Regions from separate parts of the Serratia sp. Res13-Sevr-LER1-36-b genome, predicted to be linked through region 2. Evidence: predicted binding sites of a transcription regulator. Region 2 holds the regulator's gene; each other region holds the start of a gene.
What was found. The regulator sigma-54, encoded in region 2, starts transcription at its own class of promoters, with help from an activator protein. The targets are predictions, from matches to a motif close to GTTGGCACANNTTTCGCTNT.
Positions count from the first base shown of each region.

Region 1: the regulator sigma-54 is predicted to act here: its motif matches at 2,704-2,723, upstream of glnA (glutamate--ammonia ligase).
Region 3: the regulator sigma-54 is predicted to act here: its motif matches at 3,218-3,237, upstream of hypA (hydrogenase maturation nickel metallochaperone HypA).

Region 1 covers NZ_JADACK010000013.1:12,857-19,340, reverse strand. The annotation lists gene yihX (glucose-1-phosphatase) at 1-443, opposite strand, end outside; gene typA (ribosome-dependent GTPase TypA) at 609-2,432, opposite strand; gene glnA (glutamate--ammonia ligase) at 2,803-4,212, shown strand; gene glnL (nitrogen regulation protein NR(II)) at 4,421-5,470, shown strand; gene glnG (nitrogen regulation protein NR(I)) at 5,481-6,484, shown strand, end outside.
Region 2 covers NZ_JADACK010000019.1:24,922-31,405, forward strand. The annotation lists gene IMQ33_RS13410 (calcium/sodium antiporter) at 1-607, shown strand, start outside; gene kdsD (arabinose-5-phosphate isomerase KdsD) at 623-1,609, shown strand; gene kdsC (3-deoxy-manno-octulosonate-8-phosphatase KdsC) at 1,627-2,181, shown strand; gene lptC (LPS export ABC transporter periplasmic protein LptC) at 2,178-2,756, shown strand; gene lptA (lipopolysaccharide ABC transporter substrate-binding protein LptA) at 2,725-3,264, shown strand; gene lptB (LPS export ABC transporter ATP-binding protein) at 3,271-3,996, shown strand; gene rpoN (RNA polymerase factor sigma-54) at 4,047-5,483, shown strand; gene hpf (ribosome hibernation promoting factor) at 5,507-5,794, shown strand; gene ptsN (PTS IIA-like nitrogen regulatory protein PtsN) at 6,013-6,474, shown strand.
Region 3 covers NZ_JADACK010000005.1:323,396-329,879, reverse strand. The annotation lists gene IMQ33_RS02585 (substrate-binding domain-containing protein) at 1-50, shown strand, start outside; gene flhA (formate hydrogenlyase transcriptional activator FlhA) at 316-2,382, opposite strand; gene hybG (hydrogenase maturation factor HybG) at 2,522-2,815, opposite strand; gene hypA (hydrogenase maturation nickel metallochaperone HypA) at 2,831-3,175, opposite strand; gene hydN (electron transport protein HydN) at 3,688-4,230, shown strand; gene IMQ33_RS02560 (4Fe-4S dicluster domain-containing protein) at 4,262-4,882, shown strand; gene hyfB (hydrogenase 4 subunit B) at 4,885-6,484, shown strand, end outside.

The DNA.
Region 1 (6,484 bases), on a different contig from region 2:
TGATAGATGTTGGCATCGGGTTTACGCATGCCAAGATCCTGCGACAGATACATGTGATCGGCTGCTTCAGCGACCTGAGGGTAGTGCTGAGGCCAATAATTACAGTGCAGGCGGTTGGTATTCGATAACACCACCACGCGATGCCCCTCGTTGCGCAGACGGTGCATAATCTCGATCACTTCAGGGCGCAGGGCAACAAACACCGCCTGCCAGCCGGTGGCAAACTGCTCGTAGCTGAGCGCTATCCCCATTTCTTCACAGAGTTTTGCCGCAAAGTCTTCGTCGCTAATCTCGCCGCGCTCATGCTGTTGGAATACCTCACCCATGCTAAAACGTTCGGACAACGTCGCCAGCGGTGTGCCGCTCAGGTTGCTCCACACGCCCAGTACACGTTTGAAATCGATATCGACAATCACATTACCTAAATCAAAGATATACAGCATAGTCCTCTCCCATGGGCCAGTGAGATTTCACTGTAACGGGAAAAGTTAAGGCTGAACAGGGAGCAGTGTGAAAAGCGCATGGCGCGCCGCAGAAAGGGGGAAAGACAGAGGAAAAAACTCAGGGCGCTGTGACACGCCCTAAGTATTGCGGATTAAATCGGCGAATTAAGCTTCTTTAGGACCGCGGTTGGCACGCTTACGATCGTTTTCCGTCAGGTGACGCTTACGGATACGGATCGAGATTGGCGTGACTTCTACCAGTTCGTCATCATCGATGAATTCCAGAGCTTGCTCCAGAGACATTTTGATGGCCGGAACCAGGGTAGTCGCTTCATCGGTACCCGATGCACGCATGTTGGTCAGTTTCTTACCGGTCAGGCAGTTCACGGTCAGGTCGTTAGAACGTGAGTGAATACCGATGATCTGGCCTTCATACACTTCAGCACCGTGGCCCAGGAACAGCTTACCGCGATCTTGCAGACCGTACAGAGCGAACGCTACCGCTTTGCCCTGGCCGTTAGAGATCAGCACGCCGTTCTGACGCTGGCCCACTTCGCCCGGACGCACATCGTCGTAGTGGCTGAAGGTGGAGTACAGCAGACCGGTACCAGAAGTCATGGTCATGAATTCGTTACGGAAACCGATCAGGCCACGGCTTGGGATCACGTAGTCAAGACGCACACGGCCCTTGCCATCTGGATCCATGTTTTTCAGGTCAGCTTTACGCTCACCCATCGCCTGCATCACAGAACCCTGGTGCTGTTCTTCGATGTCCAGCGTCACGTTCTCGAACGGCTCTTGCTTGCGGCCATCGATTTCACGGAAGATAACTTTCGGACGGGAAACCGCCAGTTCAAAACCTTCACGACGCATGTTTTCGATCAGAACCGACAGGTGAAGTTCACCACGGCCTGAAACACGGAATGCATCAGCATCTTCGGTTTCTTCAACGCGCAACGCCACGTTGTGTACCAGTTCCTTGTTCAGACGCTCAAGGATTTGGCGTGAAGTCACGAACTTGCCTTCTTTACCACAGAACGGTGAGGTATTGACGTTAAAGAACATGCTTACGGTAGGTTCATCAACCGACAGTGCTGGCAACGCTTCAACCGCGTTCACATCACAAATGGTGTCAGAGATGTTCAGCTCGCCCAGGCCGGTGATGGCAACGATGTCGCCCGCTTCGGCAACGGTGGCTTCGATACGTTCCAGACCCATATGGGTCAGCACTTTACCGATTTTACCGTTACGGGTTTTGCCTTCGCTGTCGATCAGGGTGATCTGCTGGTTAGGCTTGACTTTACCACGCTTGATACGGCCGATGCCGATAACGCCCACGTAGTTGTTGTAGTCCAGCTGCGAGATCTGCATCTGGAAAGGTGCTTCCAGCTCAACCTGCGGCGCAGAGACGTGATCGACAATCGCCTGGTACAGCGGAGTCATGTCTTCGGCCATATCGTTATGGTCCAGACCCGCGATACCCATCAATGCGGATGCATAGATGATTGGGAAGTCGAGCTGTTCGTCGGTAGCGTCCAGGTTAACGAACAGGTCGAAGACCTGATCCACAACCCAGTCAGGACGCGCGCCAGGGCGGTCAACCTTGTTGATTACCACGATCGGTTTCAGACCATTAGCAAACGCTTTCTTGGTCACGAAACGGGTTTGCGGCATTGGGCCATCCATTGCATCCACAACCAGCAGCACCGAGTCGACCATTGACATCACGCGCTCTACCTCGCCGCCGAAATCGGCGTGTCCTGGGGTGTCTACGATGTTGATGCGGTAGTCTTTCCAATTAATGGCGGTGTTTTTTGCGAGGATGGTAATCCCACGCTCTTTCTCCAAATCGTTGGAGTCCATTACGCGTTCTGTCGCTTCTGAACGCTCTCCGAAAGTACCGGATTGTTGCAGCAACTTGTCAACCAGGGTGGTCTTACCATGGTCAACGTGGGCAATAATGGCGATGTTACGCAAATTTTCGATCACAGCTTTGCCTCAGGCATTAGAAATAGCGCGCTATTGTACACGTATTAAGCGAGGTACTAAACAAGATCACAACACTCTCTTATAAACAACTGTGTACAGGCTAGTTTGTGATCCCTTTCACGGTGCAAAAAGCAGCAATCGATGATGATTTGCACCATTCCAGTGCCCCACCCCAGGTTATTTGCACCACCATAGTGCATTGCATCGCTAATGGTGCATACTGGCAAAGAGCAAAACCCGCACAAACCGGCGATTTTTTCGCTTTTATAAAGTTGGCACAGTTTTCGCTTTAGTCTACACAGGGCAAAAACAGGCCATCACACAGATTCGTTCCACGACGATGACAACGATAAATCCGGGAGAGTTAAGTATGTCCGCTGAACACGTTTTGACGATGCTGAATGAGCATGAAGTGAAATTCGTAGACCTGCGTTTCACTGACACCAAGGGTAAAGAACAACACGTCACCATCCCTGCTCATCAGGTAAATGCCGACTTCTTCGAAGAAGGTAAAATGTTTGACGGCTCCTCAATCGGTGGTTGGAAGGGCATCAACGAATCTGACATGGTACTGATGCCAGACGCCAGCACGGCGGTTCTGGATCCGTTCTTCGAAGAATCTACCCTGATCATTCGTTGTGACATCCTCGAGCCAGGCACCATGCAGGGCTACGATCGTGACCCACGTTCGATCTCCAAACGTGCTGAAGACTTCCTGCGCTCTTCCGGCATCGCCGATACCGTGCTGTTCGGGCCAGAACCTGAGTTCTTCCTGTTTGACGACGTGCGCTTTGGCAGCAGCATCCGTGGTTCCCATGTCAGCATTGATGACATCGAGGGCGCCTGGAACACCAGCACCAAATACGAAGGCGGCAACAAAGGCCACCGTCCAGCGGTAAAAGGCGGTTACTTCCCAGTACCACCGGTCGACTCTTCACAGGACATCCGTTCTACCATGTGTCTGACCATGGAAGAAATGGGCCTGGTGGTTGAAGCTCACCACCACGAAGTGGCAACCGCCGGTCAGAACGAAGTGGCTACCCGCTTCAACACCATGACCAAGAAAGCCGACGAAATCCAAATCTACAAATACGTGGTTCACAACGTGGCTCACGCATTTGGCAAAACCGCGACCTTCATGCCAAAACCGATGTTCGGCGATAACGGCTCAGGTATGCACTGCCACATGTCACTGTCCAAGAACGGTACCAACCTGTTCGCTGGCGACAAGTACGGCGGCCTGTCTGAAATGGCGCTGTTCTACATTGGCGGCATCATCAAACACGCTAAAGCGATCAACGCCCTGGCCAACCCGACTACCAACTCATACAAGCGTCTGGTCCCAGGCTATGAAGCGCCGGTTATGCTGGCTTACTCTGCCCGTAACCGCTCTGCGTCTATCCGTATCCCAGTGGTTGCCAGCCCGAAAGCGCGCCGTATCGAAGCCCGCTTCCCGGACCCAGCGGCTAACCCATACCTGTGCTTCGCCGCGCTGCTGATGGCTGGCCTGGATGGCGTGATCAACAAGATCCACCCTGGCGATGCCATGGATAAAAACCTGTATGACCTGCCGCCGGAAGAAGAAGCTGAGATTCCAAAAGTAGCTGGCTCACTGGATGAAGCAATGGCCGCACTGAACGAAGACCGTGAATTCCTGACCCGCGGTGGCGTATTCACTGACGACGCGATCGATGCCTACATCGAATTGCGTAAAGAAGAGATGGATCGCGTGCGCATGACGCCACACCCGGTTGAGTTCGAACTGTACTACAGCGTTTAAGTCATAGCGTTTAAGCCTTACCCGCGCTGTCTACGGATGGCGCATCGCTCGCTATTTATCTAAGCCGTTTTTTTGTTGCCGTGGAAACTTTTAGCCCATCTTCGGATGGGCTTTTTTCTCCACCGTATGTTCTGCAAAACTATTTCATACCGTGATGGTTGCGGATGGAGTAGGATGGATGCACTAAAAAGGTGCAGGAGACTGCTGTATGGCAACCGGCAAGCTGCCCGATGCTGGGCAGATCCTCAATTCTCTCATCAACAGCATTTTGCTGTTGGATGACACACTGGCGATCCACTACGCCAATCCGGCGGCGCAACAGCTGCTGGCACAGAGTTCTCGTAAACTTTTCGGTACACCGCTGCCCGATTTACTCGGTTATTTTTCGCTGAATATCGATCTGATGCGCGAAAGCCTGCATGCCGGCCAGGGCTTTACCGATAACGAAGTGACCCTGGTGGTCGACAGCCGCGCCCATATCCTCTCCCTGACCGCTCAGGCGCTGCCTGAAGGCTTTATTCTGCTTGAGCTGGCCCCAATGGACAATCAGCGTCGCCTCAGCCAGGAGCAGTTACAGCACGCTCAACAGGTTGCGGCTCGCGATCTGGTGCGTGGCTTGGCCCATGAAATCAAAAATCCGCTCGGCGGTTTGCGGGGTGCCGCGCAGTTGCTGGCGAAAGCTTTGCCAGACCCTTCGCTGACGGAATACACCAAGGTGATCATCGAACAGGCCGATCGGCTGCGTAATCTGGTAGATCGCCTGCTAGGGCCACAGCGCCCCGGCCAACATATTACCCAGAGTATCCATCAGGTAGCGGAACGGGTCTTCCAACTGGTGTCGTTGGAGAAACCCGATAACGTCACGCTGGTGCGTGATTACGACCCAAGTCTGCCGGAACTGGCGCACGATCCCGATCAAATCGAGCAGGTGTTGCTCAATATCACCCGCAACGCGCTGCAGGCGCTGAGCGAAACCGGTGGCACCATCACGCTGCGCACGCGTACCGCGTTTCAGATCACCCTGCACGGCACCCGCTACCGGCTGGCGGCACGGATCGATGTTGAGGATGACGGCCCGGGCGTACCGGCCCTGTTACAAGACACTCTGTTCTACCCGATGGTCAGCGGCCGCGAAGGCGGTACCGGCCTGGGGTTATCCATCGCCCGTAATCTAATCGATCAGCATTGCGGAAAAATTGAATTCAACAGTTGGCCAGGTCACACCGAATTCTCGGTTTTCCTGCCTATTCGCCAGTGAGGTTTGTGCTATGCAACGAGGGATAGTCTGGATCGTCGATGACGATAGCTCCATCCGCTGGGTGCTCGAACGTGCGCTCACCGGAGCCGGGGTGAACAGCGTCACCTTCGACAGCGGCAATGCCGTGTTGGAAGCATTGGCCACGCAAACTCCCGACGTGCTGCTGTCAGATATCCGCATGCCGGGTATGGATGGCCTGGCGCTGCTCAAGCAGATCAAACAGCGTCACCCGATGCTCCCGGTCATCATAATGACGGCGCATTCGGATCTGGACGCGGCGGTTAGCGCCTATCAACAAGGGGCGTTCGATTACCTGCCAAAACCCTTTGATATTGACGAGGCCGTCGCGCTGGTAGAGCGTGCCATCAGCCACTATCAAGAGCAGCAGCAACCCGCTCGCAACCAACCCGCCAACGATCCCGTCGCCGATATTATTGGTGAGGCCCCGGCGATGCAGGATGTATTCCGCATTATTGGGCGTCTGTCGCGTTCCTCCATCAGCGTGCTGATCAACGGGGAGTCGGGAACAGGGAAAGAGCTGGTTGCCCATGCGCTGCATCGCCACAGCCCGCGCGTCAAATCACCATTTATCGCCCTGAACATGGCCGCGATCCCCAAAGACCTGATCGAATCTGAACTGTTCGGCCATGAGAAAGGGGCATTTACCGGCGCTAATCAGATCCGCCAGGGCCGTTTTGAACAGGCCGACGGTGGCACGCTGTTCCTGGATGAAATCGGGGATATGCCGCTGGATGTGCAAACCCGCTTGCTGCGGGTGTTGGCGGACGGCCAGTTCTATCGTGTGGGTGGCTATGCGCCGGTGAAGGTAGATGTGCGTATTATTGCCGCTACCCACCAGAACCTGGAGTTGCGCGTCCAAGAGGGTAAATTCCGTGAGGATCTGTTCCACCGCCTGAACGTGATCCGCGTACATCTGCCGCCGCTGCGCGAACGCCGTGAGGATATTCCGCGCCTGGCGCGCTATTTCCTACAGGTGGCCGCGAAAGAGTTGGG
Region 2 (6,484 bases):
GAGCCGGTTCGATGGCGTACTGCTGCTGTTGGCCGCCACCGGTTTTATTCTGCTGATGCTGAAAATCGCCAGGCTGGCGCAACGTGAAGGCAACGACAGCCTGACGGTGGAGCAACTCGCCGAACTGCCACAGGACAGCAGCAACACCGTAGCCATTCTCTGGCTGGTGCTGGCCTTCATTATTCTGCCGCTGTCATCAAGGATGATCATCGATAATGCTTCGGTGATTGCTCACTACTTTGGCCTGAGTGAACTGGTGGTTGGCCTGACGATTATCGCCATCGGCACCAGCCTGCCCGAATTGGCCACCTCGATCGCCGGAGCACTAAAAGGCGAAGATGATATGGCGGTAGGGAATATTATCGGCTCGACGATTTTTAACACGGTGATCGTGCTGGGCGTCCCTGCCCTGCTATCACCGGGCAGTATCGATCCCGCAGCCTTCCAGCGCGATTACTGGGTGATGCTGGCGGCCGGTATCCTGCTTGCCGCGCTGTGTATTGGCCGCAAACATCGTATCGGTCATCTGGCGGGAGCTCTGTTATTATGTGGCTTTATTGCGTATCTTGCAGTGCTGTTCTTTAACCCTTTCAGTACGTTCGGCTAACCGTTGAGAATGAGTATGTCATCTAACCAGTTGCAACCGGGCTTTGACTTTCAGCAGGCCGGCAAAGAAGTGCTTCAGATTGAGCGTGATGGCCTGGCCCAGCTCGATCAGTACATCAATGCAGATTTTACCCGGGCATGTGAAGCGATAGCCGGATGCTGCGGTAAAGTCGTGGTCATGGGTATGGGTAAGTCCGGCCATATCGGCTGCAAAATTGCCGCTACGCTGGCCAGTACCGGAACCCCAGCGTTCTTCGTGCATCCGGCGGAGGCCAGCCACGGCGATCTGGGCATGGTGTCGGCGCAGGACATCGTGCTGGCGATTTCCAACTCCGGTGAGTCGAACGAAATTCTGGCGCTGATCCCAGTGTTGAAACGCCAGCAGATCCCACTGATTTGCATGACCAACAACCCGGAAAGCTCGATGGGCAAGGCGGCAGAAGTGCATCTGTGCATCAAGGTACCGCAGGAAGCTTGCCCACTGGGTCTGGCCCCTACCACCAGCACCACCGCCACCTTGGTCATGGGCGATGCGTTAGCCGTAGCGCTGCTGAAGGCCCGCGGCTTTACCCCGGAAGATTTCGCCCTGTCTCACCCTGGTGGTGCACTGGGCCGCCGCCTGCTGCTGCGCGTGAGTGATATCATGCACAGCGGCGACGAAATTCCGCACGTCAGCCCCGAAGCCTCGCTGCGCGACGCGCTACTGGAGATCACCCGTAAAAACCTGGGCATGACGGTAATCTGCGACGATCTGATGAAAATCGCCGGTATTTTTACCGACGGTGACTTACGCCGGGTGTTCGATATGGGCATCGATCTGAATAATGCCAACATCACCGACGTCATGACGCTGGGCGGTATCCGGGTGCGCCCGAACCTGCTGGCGGTCGATGCGCTCAATCTGATGCAGCAACGCCATATCACCGCCGTGCTGGTTGCCGATGGCGACCAATTGCTGGGTGTGGTACATATGCATGACATGCTGCGCGCTGGCGTCGTTTAATGAAAGGAACCAACTGCATGAGTCTGGTTGAAACCTGTTACGGGCCGGTAGCTGAAGAAGTCATGGCCCGCGCCGGGAAAATCCGTCTGTTGATTTGTGATGTCGACGGCGTGCTGTCAGACGGCCTGATCTACATGGGCAATAACGGTGAAGAGCTGAAAGCCTTCAACGTCCGTGACGGCTACGGCATCCGCTGCCTGAAAACCTCGGGTATCGAGGTGGCCATCATCACCGGGCGTTCGGCCAAACTGCTGGAAGACCGGGCAAAAACGTTGGATATCACCCATCTGTATCAAGGGCAGTCCGATAAGCTTTTGGCCTTCCGTGAACTGTTGGATAAACTGTCCCTGATGCCAGATGAAATTGCCTACATCGGCGACGATCTGATCGACTGGCCGGTCATGGCCGAAGTCGGTCTGGCCGTCGCGGTGGCCGATGCGCATCCATTATTGTTACCTCGCGCCCATTATGTCACCCGTATCAACGGTGGCCGTGGTGCGGTACGCGAGTTGTGCGACCTGATCCTGCTGGCACAAAACAAGCTGGAGGACGCCAAAGGGCTGTCAATATGAGTAAAACCAAACTTTGGATCACCATTTTGCTGACCGTGATCGCGCTGGCGCTGATTGGCTGGAACATGGCCGATTTCAGCGATGACGACAATTCGGTACCGGTCAACAACCAAGACCCGACCTATCAGAGCCAGCATACCGTAACAGTGGTATACAATCCGGCCGGGCAGCTAAGCTACAAGCTGGTGGCAGAAGAGGTTAAATATTACACCGCCGATGAGTTAAGCTGGTTCACCCAGCCGGTGATGACGCTGTTTGATGAGCATGCCGTGGCCACCTGGTCAATACGCGCCGATCGCGCCAAGCTGACCAAAAACCGCATGCTGTATCTGTACGGCCACGTGGAGGTGAACAGTTTGACAACCACCTCACAGCTGGAAAAAATTAAAACCGATAATGCCCAGATTAATCTGGTCACCCAGGACGTTTCTTCTGATGATGAAGTGACCCTGTTCGGCACGAATTTCACCTCTAACGGCATGAAAATGCGTGGCAATCTGCGGAACAAAACCGCTGAGCTGATTGATAAGGTCAAGACCAACTATGAAATTCAGAACCAAAAGCCAACTCCGTAATCTGTTGATCGTCAGCCTCGTTTTGACCGCCAGCTCCCCCGCATTGGCGTTGAAATCCGACTCTGACCAACCGGTAAGTATCGACTCGCTGAAACAGTCGCTGGATATGCAGAGCAACGTCAGCACCTTTACCGACAACGTGGTGATCAAGCAGGGCACCATCGAGATCAAGGCCGACAAGGTCGTGGTCACGCGCCCGGGTGGCGATCAGAACAAAACCTATATTGAAGCGTTCGGCAATCCGGTAACCTTCTACCAGATGCAGGACAACGGCAAGCCGGTGAAAGGCCATGCGCAGAAAGTGCGTTACGACGTCGCGACGCAGCTGATCACCCTCACCGGCAACGCCTATTTGGAACAGCTCGATAGCAACGTGAAAGGTGACCGTATTACCTATCTGGTGCCACAGCAGCAGATGCAGGCGTTCAGCGATAAAGGCAAACGCGTGACCACGGTTCTGGTGCCATCACAGTTGCAAGACAAAAACGGTCAAAAGAAGAGTAACTAATTACTTATGGCAACACTCATCGCAGAAAACCTGGCGAAAGCCTACAAAGGCCGCAAAGTCGTTGAAGACGTGAGCCTGAAAGTGAAATCTGGCGAGATCGTCGGCCTGCTGGGGCCAAACGGTGCCGGTAAGACCACCACTTTCTACATGGTGGTCGGCATCGTTCAGCGCGACGCCGGGCGCATCGTGATCGATGACGAAGATATCAGTATCCTGCCGCTGCACGCACGCGCACGCCGCGGTATCGGTTACCTGCCGCAGGAAGCCTCTATCTTCCGCCGCCTGAGTGTTTACGACAACCTGATGGCGGTGCTGGAGATCCGCAACGATCTCACCAGTGAGCAGCGCAACGATCGGGCTATCGAGCTGCTGGAAGAGTTTCATATCTCCCACCTGCGTGACAACCTGGGCCAATCGCTTTCCGGTGGTGAACGCCGCCGCGTGGAGATTGCCCGTGCGTTGGCCGCCAACCCGAAATTTATCCTGCTGGATGAACCTTTCGCCGGGGTTGACCCGATTTCCGTTATCGATATCAAGAAAATCATCGAACACCTGCGTGACAGCGGCCTTGGAGTGCTGATCACCGATCATAACGTGCGCGAGACGCTGGACGTGTGCGAACGTGCCTATATCGTCAGCCAGGGTAAGCTGATTGCCCACGGCACGCCGGACGCCATCCTGGCCGATGAGCAGGTCAAACGCGTTTATCTGGGCGAAGAGTTCCGCCTGTAGGTTCCAGCGGCAGGCCAACAGGCCGCCGTTAACGGAAGTAGCAGAAGATTATGAAGCAAGGTTTGCAACTCAGGCTCAGCCAGCAACTGGCCATGACCCCCCAACTTCAGCAGGCAATCCGCCTGTTGCAGCTGTCCACGCTTGAGCTCCAGCAGGAGATCCAACTGGCACTAGAGAGCAACCCGCTGCTTGAACAGACAGAAGACCAGCACGAAGAGATCGACACCAAAGAAAGCGTCGAGACCGAAGGGCTAGACACCCGTGAAGCGTTGGAACAGAAGGACATGCCCGAAGAGCTGCCTCTTGATGCCACCTGGGATGAGATCTATACCGCCGGTACCCCTTCTGGCACCGGTACCGACTATGGCGATGACGAACTTCCGGTCTATCAGGGCGAAACCACGCAAACGCTGCAGGACTATCTGATGTGGCAAGTGGATCTGACGCCGTTCTCTGACACCGATGCCGCCATCGCCACCTCGATCGTCGACGCCGTCGATGACACCGGCTATCTCACCGTACCGCTGGAAGACATTCTGGAGAGTATGGGTGACGATAATGTGACGATGGACGAGGTCGAAGCGGTATTGAAGCGCGTACAGCGTTTTGATCCGGTCGGCGTCGCTGCTCGCGATCTGCGTGACTGCCTGTTGATCCAACTTTCCCAATACGCCAAAGACACGCCCTATCTGGCGGAAGCCCGCCTGATCGTCAGCGAGCATCTGGATTTGCTGGCTAACCACGACTTTCGCAGCCTGATGCGAACAACTCGCTTAAAAGAAGATACACTGAAAGAAGCGATGGTGTTGATCCACTCACTCGATCCGCGCCCTGGGCAGTCGATCAATACCGGTGAATCCGAGTATGTGATCCCGGACGTGTTGGTACGCAAGGTGCAAGATAAGTGGGTGGTGGAGCTTAATGCAGACAGCATCCCACGGCTGAAAATCAATCAGCAATATGCGGCACTGGGCAACACGGTGCGCAACGATGCCGACGGCCAGTATATCCGCAGCAATTTGCAAGAAGCGAAGTGGCTGATCAAGAGCCTGGAAAGCCGGAACGACACGCTGCTCAAGGTGACCCGCTGTATTGTCGAACAGCAGGAGGCGTTCTTTGAACAGGGTGCAGAATTTATGAAGCCCATGGTGCTGGCGGATATCGCCCAGGCCGTGGAAATGCATGAATCGACAATCTCACGCGTGACGACGCAGAAGTTCCTGCACAGCCCGCGTGGTATTTTCGAATTGAAGTATTTCTTCTCAAGCCATGTGAATACCGACAGCGGTGGCGAAGCCTCCTCTACGGCGATCCGGGCATTAGTGAAGAAATTGATCGCGGCGGAAAACCCTGCCAAACCGCTTAGCGACAGCAAGCTGACCACGATGCTTTCCGATCAGGGGATCATGGTGGCGCGGCGCACCGTTGCCAAGTACCGAGAGTCTTTGTCCATCCCGCCGTCCAACCAGCGTAAACAGTTGGTTTGACCTCTATAGAGAAGGAAGACATTATGCAGCTCAACATTACCGGACACCACGTCGAAATCACCGAACCAATGCGTGAGTTCGTCAACACCAAGTTTGCCAAACTCGAGCAGTATTTTGACCGCATTAACCAGGTATATGTCGTACTCAGTGTGGAAAAAGTGCAGCAGATTGCGGAAGCAACGGTGCATGTGAATGGGGGCGAGTTGCACGCCACCTCGGAAAAAGAAGATATGTATGCCGCAATTGACTGCCTGATCGACAAACTGGCGCGTCAATTGAACAAACATAAAGACAAACTAAAGCAACACTGACATTCTGAGCCGTTATGCAATGCGTAATGGCCCATATCGTAGTCGCATTGGCTACACGGCAACCCTCGGCGCAGCACCTGTATGGGTATGCGCCGATAAGCCATCAGGGTTAAACAGGCGAAAAACCGTTTCATGAAGGTTATCAGCGCAAGCCTACTTTCCAATGGTAAAGCAGGCTTGCAATAAAGCGACAGGACGCGGTTTTAAGTGAAGATGAGATGAACAACGAAATAATGCAATTAAGCTCGGTGTTAAACATCGAGTGCACCAGAAGCTCGGTACACTGCACCAGCAAGAAACGGGCTTTGGAAATTATCAGCGAGCTGGCGGCCAAGCAGCTTAACCTACCTTCGCAGGTGGTGTTTGACGCAGTACTCACCCGGGAACGTATGGGCAGTACCGGTATCGGCAACGGTATCGCGATCCCACACGGCAAACTGGAAGAGGACACTTTGCGGGCCGTTGGCGTGTTTATCCGCCTTGAGCAACCTATCGCCTTTGATGCCATTGATAATCAACCGGTCGATCTGCTGTTCGCCTTGCTGGTACCGGCCGATCAATGTAAAACTCACTTGCATACGCTGTCGCTGGTCGCCAAACGGCTGGCCGACAAAACCGTGTGCCGCCGCCTGCGCGCAGCGCTGAGCGACGAAGAGCTGTATCAGATCATCACCGAGTAACCAGCGGCTG
Region 3 (6,484 bases), on a different contig from region 2:
CCGTGGTGACCACCGAAAACGCAGCCCAACTGCTGGATGCGCGTAAGTAATTTTCACTAACCATTTGAATAAATTAATTAATCCCCTCACCCCAACCCTCTCCCACAGGGAGAGGGTGCTGCATGGAGCGCGAAGTTAGCCCGTACAGCTTCGAAAAGTTGGGAGTGATAAAAAGACTAAAGACAGGACATTACGCAGAAAATCAACGAACTCGATCCCCACAGGGAGAGGGAGCTGAATGGAGCGCGAAATTAGCCCGTACAGCTTCGAAAAGTTGGGAGTAATAAAAAGACCAAAAACAGGACGTTATGCCAATCAATTCACCGAAATCCCCCACTTTTTCATCCGCGATAGCAGCGTTGTCCGTTTTAGCCCAAGGCGCTGTGCTGCCCCACGTGGCCCGGCGACTACGCCGTTGGTTTCTCTCAGCACACGTAGCACCCGTTGGCGCTCATCCTCCTCCGGCGATACCGTTTCCATGGCTGGCGCCGAGAGCACCACTGCGGGTTGCGAATACTGCAATTCAGGTAGCGGCAGCTCGAGCACCGAGCCACGCGTCAGCAATACCGCCCGCTCAATCACGTTCTCCAGTTCACGCACGTTGCCCGGCCATGGCATCTGGCTTAATAACCGCAGCGTTTGCGCCGGGATACTGTCGATGGTGCGTTTCATGCGGCGAGCGATTTTATGGGTCAGGAACTTCACCAACTGGGGGATATCCTCAGGCCGTTCGCGCAGCGGTGGAATGACGATAGGAAACACGTTCAGGCGATAGAACAGATCGCTGCGAAACTCACGATCGGCCACCATCTGTTGCAAATCCCGGTTGGTGGCGGCGATCAGACGGATATCAACAGAGATCGGTTTGTTGCCACCGACTCGCTCAAACTCCCGCTCCTGTAACACCCGCAGCAGCTTGGGTTGCAGCTCAATGGGGATCTCCCCCACTTCATCCAGGAACAGTGTCCCCTTCTCCGCCAGCTCAAAGCGGCCCATGCGTTGCGTGGAAGCCCCGGTAAACGAGCCTTTTTCATGGCCAAACAGGTCGCTTTCCAACAAACCCGCAGGCATTACCGCACAGTTCATTTTCACCATGCGCTGGTCACGCCGTTCGCTCAGATTATGGATCGCTCGTGCTATCAGCTCCTTGCCGGTGCCCGTTTCCCCGAGGATCAGCACCGAACAGTCGCTTTTAGCCACAATTTCGACCTGTTTGAGTACCGAAGACATCCCCGCGCTGCGCCCAACAATCTCGCTCAGATCGGGATGATTGACGTTGATCTGCTCGGTCAGATACAGGTTCTCATGCACCAGGCTCTCTTTAAGCCGGTTGATCTCCTGGCAGGCCAGCGCGTTATCCACCGCGATAGCAATACGTTCTGCAATCTGTTGCAGCACCCGCAAGTTGGCCGCGTTGAAGCCATCCGCCTGGCATTGCGCCAGCTTCAGCACGCCCAGCTTCTTTTGGCCGAATATCAGTGGCAATACGCACAATGCCTCGATCCTGCCCTGTGATATATCAAACAGCCGACGTTCATAGCCGGAAAGCTGCTCGGCATTTTTCAGGTTCAACAGCAGCATTTCGCCGCTGCTCATCACCCGTTCGGTTAAGGTGCCTGCCAGCGCCACGTTGTACTGCTGGCGTTCGGCGGCGTTATTGTTCAGATAGTGGGTAGAGTAGATGGTGAGCTGCTCGGCGTGATTACTGCGTAACACGATGCTGATGGCGTCACTGTTGAAAAAGTGGTGAATTTTCTCCGAGATCTCCCCCATTACGTCATCCAGATCCAGCTTTGACAGCACCGCATTGGTGACATCCACCAAGATGCGATAGTCATCCAGCTCATGACGCAGTTGGTGCTGTAGCCCTTGCGCGTTTTCCAGCAAAACAATCTGCTGCGTGGCCAGTGCCACCAGCTCCATCAGCGTTTGCAACTGCACCAGGCTGGCATCGCTGAACGGCTCGTTTCCGCTACGCAGTAATTCACAGCCACCGAGCGGCCGCCCCCCCGCATGTAGCGGCATCAAACAGTATTGGTTGAAGGGAGGATGCAACTTCAGGACGCGGATTTGCGGATAGCGATCGTGCAGCTCATCGGCCTGCCAGCGTTGGGGTAACGAGCTGTGTTGAAAGCGGCTCACCGGGCCATTCGCCAGCAGCGTTTCGTCCTGATAGTTTACCGGCTGCTGCGCGTGATCCAGCCCGTGAAAACTCACCCGTTCGCTATGGGGATCAAATAGCACCAACGCGACGCTGTCGGCCAGTTGCAGGCGCCGCAACACCTGACGCAATTGCAGTAGCAGATCGATGAAATTATGCTGCCCGAGCAGCATGCGGGTAATTTCGAGCAGGTCTTGTTGTTCTAAGCGTACAGTCGACATGGTTTATCACTTGTCTGAGTCACGAAGATTATTGCCAGCGAACATCCTCACAAAGAGTAAGGTTTGTTAATGGTAATTTCTCCCGACCGGATCAACAAAACACCGCAACAGGAATGTCATTTGCCGGGGATAGCACAATTTATCGCCGTTCCTGGCCACCTTCGCCTGCCAGGAACAGCGCGACGTCCTGCTCCACTTCCCCCATAGCTTGCAGCGCCGACAAGGTTTCCTGTGCTTCGTGCTCATCCAGGCGGCTCATGGCAAAGCCTACATGGATCAGCACCCAGCTACCGATTAGCGCTTCTGGCGGTTCATCGTCCTGGCACACCAGGGCAATATTCACTTCTCGTTGCACACCGCAGACGTCGACCCAGGCGTGCTGGGGTTGGTTTTCGTCCAGCGCCACAATCTTACCGGGAATGCCTATACACATGCTTTTTCCTCTTGGTTATTCAATTTCCAGGCGCTTGAGTTGCAAGCCGTCATCCGCCTGCACCCGCAGGTTGCGCCCGCCGCATTGCGGGCAGACCAAGACCTGGGGAACCAGCAGTTGCATATCCGCCCGGCAGTCGTGACACCAGCACTGGGCCTGTTGTTCGAGCAGATGTAACTCACAGCCTTCGGCCAAGGTGCCACGGCAAACCATATCGAAGCAGAACCGTAGGGACTCCGCTTCCACGCAGGAAAATGCGCCAATCTCAAACCAGACGGCGGTAATGCGCCGGGCATGATTTTGCCGGGCGTGTTGCTGCATGATTTCCATCGCATGATGGCACAGGGTTATTTCATGCATCTGTCCTCCGTTGTTCGGTGATGAATGGCCGAAGCTTCAGTTAGTGCAATTACGGTGCCAAGGTGATGTCTTGGCCCCTCTCCCCAAGGAGAGGGGACCGATCGAGTTGGGCTGAAAGTATAGTGATCCTTCATAAACACCGGCTGACTCACCTTTGCTAAAAGAGGCGATCGAGGTTGCTGATATGACAGCCCTTCTCCCAACAGAGTAGGGGCTATCAGCTCCCTCTCCCTGTGGGAGAGGGCTGGGGTGAGGGCCAAACCGTCATTTTTGCTACCGATTTCGTCAAAAATGACGAAGTGACGACGCCAATCCGGGCTGAATGTGACGAATATCCCCTCCCGCGTCGTCGTTTATGCCAATCAGCCGTTCATATGCGGCCAATGAAAACCCAACCATTTGTTTCGTATGTGTTTATTACGTTTGGCACGTTTTATGTATAGCTAACGGCAGCACAGACTCAAAGGCTCGCCGCCTGGGGTTTAACGATGGAAGGTAACCAGGAGTGACTGATGAACAGGTTTATCATGGCCGATCCGCAAAAATGCATCGGCTGCCGCACTTGTGAGATCGCCTGCGTAGTGGCACATAGCCAAAACCAGGATGTCTCGGCGCTGGATGCCGCCAACTTCACGCCTCGCCTGCATCTGCTGAAAGGCGGCAATGTCAGCACCGTGGTGCTGTGTCGTCAGTGTGATGATGCCCCCTGCGCCAGCGTTTGCCCCAACGGGGCCATCAGCCAGAGCGACGGCATGGTCAAGGTCACGCAGGAACGCTGCATCGGCTGTAAAGCCTGCGTCATGGCTTGCCCATATGGGGTGATGGAAGTGATCACCCGCCCGGTACCCCACCATGGCAATGCCTTGATGTTCCCCGCCGCCGAGAAAGCAGAAGCGCACAAGTGCGATCTCTGCTCCGGGCGAGCCAACGGCCCGGCCTGTATGGAGTTTTGCCCCACCGATGCGCTGCACTGCGTAGACCAACAGCTGCTGCAAAAAATGAATGCGGAAAAACGCCGCCGCGCCGCACTCACCCCACTGTCGTTGGCAATGTGAGCGTGAATCGCTTTCTGTTGGAGGAACGGCCATGAACCGCTTTGTTATTGCGGAGCCTCAGCACTGTATCGGCTGCAACACCTGCATGGCCGCCTGCACCGAGGTGCATAAGGCTGAAGGGCTACAGTCGCATCCCAGACTGACGGTGACGCGCGTCGGAGAGCAAACGGCACCGATGCTTTGCCGCCAATGTGAAGACGCCCCTTGCGCGCGCGTTTGCCCGGTCAATGCCATCACGCACGGCGAGCACGCCATCGAGCTGAACGAGACCCTGTGCATTGGCTGCAAGCTGTGTGGCCTGGCCTGCCCGTTCGGTGCAATCACGCCTGCGGGCAGTGGGCCGGTCAATATCCCGTCGATGTTTGAACAGTACGTCCCGGCAGAACTGTTGCCCGACGTGCCAACCAGTCCCGCAAGCCAATCGCCCTATCTGTCCTGGAATGCCGGGATTAAAACGGTGGCGGTGAAGTGCGATCTCTGCGCGTTCCTCGCCGATGGGCCTGAATGCGTACGCATCTGCCCAACCAATGCCTTGCATATCGTCGATGAACAGCAGCTTGAGCAGGAAGCGCAGGCCCGGCGTTTGGCGCGAGCCGGCCAGGTCGCGATCGGCTGGCCATCCTCTCCTTCTCTCGTCAGGGGGCAGAAATAAACATGGACTCTCTCACTCTACTGCTTTGGGCTTTGGTGATTTATGTCGCCGGTGGCGTGCTGTCGCTGCTGCTGTTTCGCCGGGAGCGCCTTGCCATTTTGCTGGCGGGGATCAGCGCAATGCTCGGTGGCCTGTTAGGACTATGCAGCGCCGTTCCCGTCCTGTTAAGCGGGCATACCCTCTCCTTCTCCACCCCTGGCCTGTTCTCGTTTGCCGCTTTTGTGGTGCGCATGGACTCGCTGGCGGCCTTTATGCTGGTGGTGATTTCGCTGCTGGTCACCGTTTGCGCGTTGTATTCCATCGCCTATGTGCAGGAATATCGCGGTAAAGGCGCCGCGAGCATGGGGTTCTTTATGAACCTGTTTATCGCCTCGATGGTCGGGCTGGTGGTGATGGATAACGCCTTCTACTTCATCATTCTGTTCGAAATGATGTCGCTGGCCTCCTGGTTCCTGGTGATCGCCGATCAGGATGACGAATCCATCAGCGCCGGTTTGCTGTACTTCTTTATCGCCCATGCCGGATCGGTGCTGATCATGATCGCCTTCTTCCTGATGTGGCGGCAGAGCGGCAGCCTGGACTTTGACTCCTTCCGTTCGCTGTCGCTTTCCCCTTGGATGGCATCGGTCGTTTTCCTGCTGGCTTTCTTTGGCTTTGGGGCCAAGGCGGGGATGCTGCCGCTGCACAGCTGGCTTCCGCGAGCCCACCCAGCAGCCCCTTCTCATGCTTCTGCGCTGATGTCTGGCGTGATGGTGAAGATCGGCATCTTCGGCATCATCAAGGTCGGGATCGATCTGCTGGGTGCCACCGAAATGTGGTGGGGCATCGTGGTGCTGGCCTTCGGCGCGGTGTCTGCGGTGTTGGGTGTGCTGTATGCGTTGGCCGAGCACGATATCAAACGCCTGCTGGCCTGGCACACGGTAGAGAACATCGGCATCATTTTAATGGGCGTTGGCGTGGCAATGGTCGGCATGGCTAGCGGACATCCGATAATGGCTGCGCTGGGCCTGCTCGGCGCGCTGTATCACCTGCTCAACCATGCGGTGTTTAAAGGCTTGCTGTTCCTGGGGGCCGGTGCCGTGATTTGGCGCGTGCATACCCGCGATATGGAACAGATGGGGGGTCTGGCGAAGCTGATGCCGCTGACCGGGCTGGCGTTCCTGATCGGCTGTATGTCGATTTCCGCCCTGCCGCCGCTGAACGGTTTTATCAGCGAGTGGTACACCTACCAATCGCTATTCTCCATGAGCCACGACGGTAACTTTGTGATGCGCCTCAGCGGCCCGATTGCCATGGTGATGCTGGCGATCACCGGGGCGCTGGCGGCGATGTGCTTCGTCAAGGTCTACGGCGTCAGCTTCTGCGGCGGGCCGCGCAGTGAAAAAGCGGCGCAGGCTCGCGAAGTGCCGTGGCAGATGACAGTCTCCATGCTGTTGCTGGCCCTGCTGTGCGTACTGCTCGGCGTGGGGGCCAGCGTAGTCGCACCCATTCTGGCGCAGGTTGCCATGACGCTGGTTGGCACTCATGACGTTACCGTCGTGCAAGGTTCAATGCTGGTGCCGCAACTGGCCAGCCAGGCCATGCTGTCGCCGGCGTTGACCT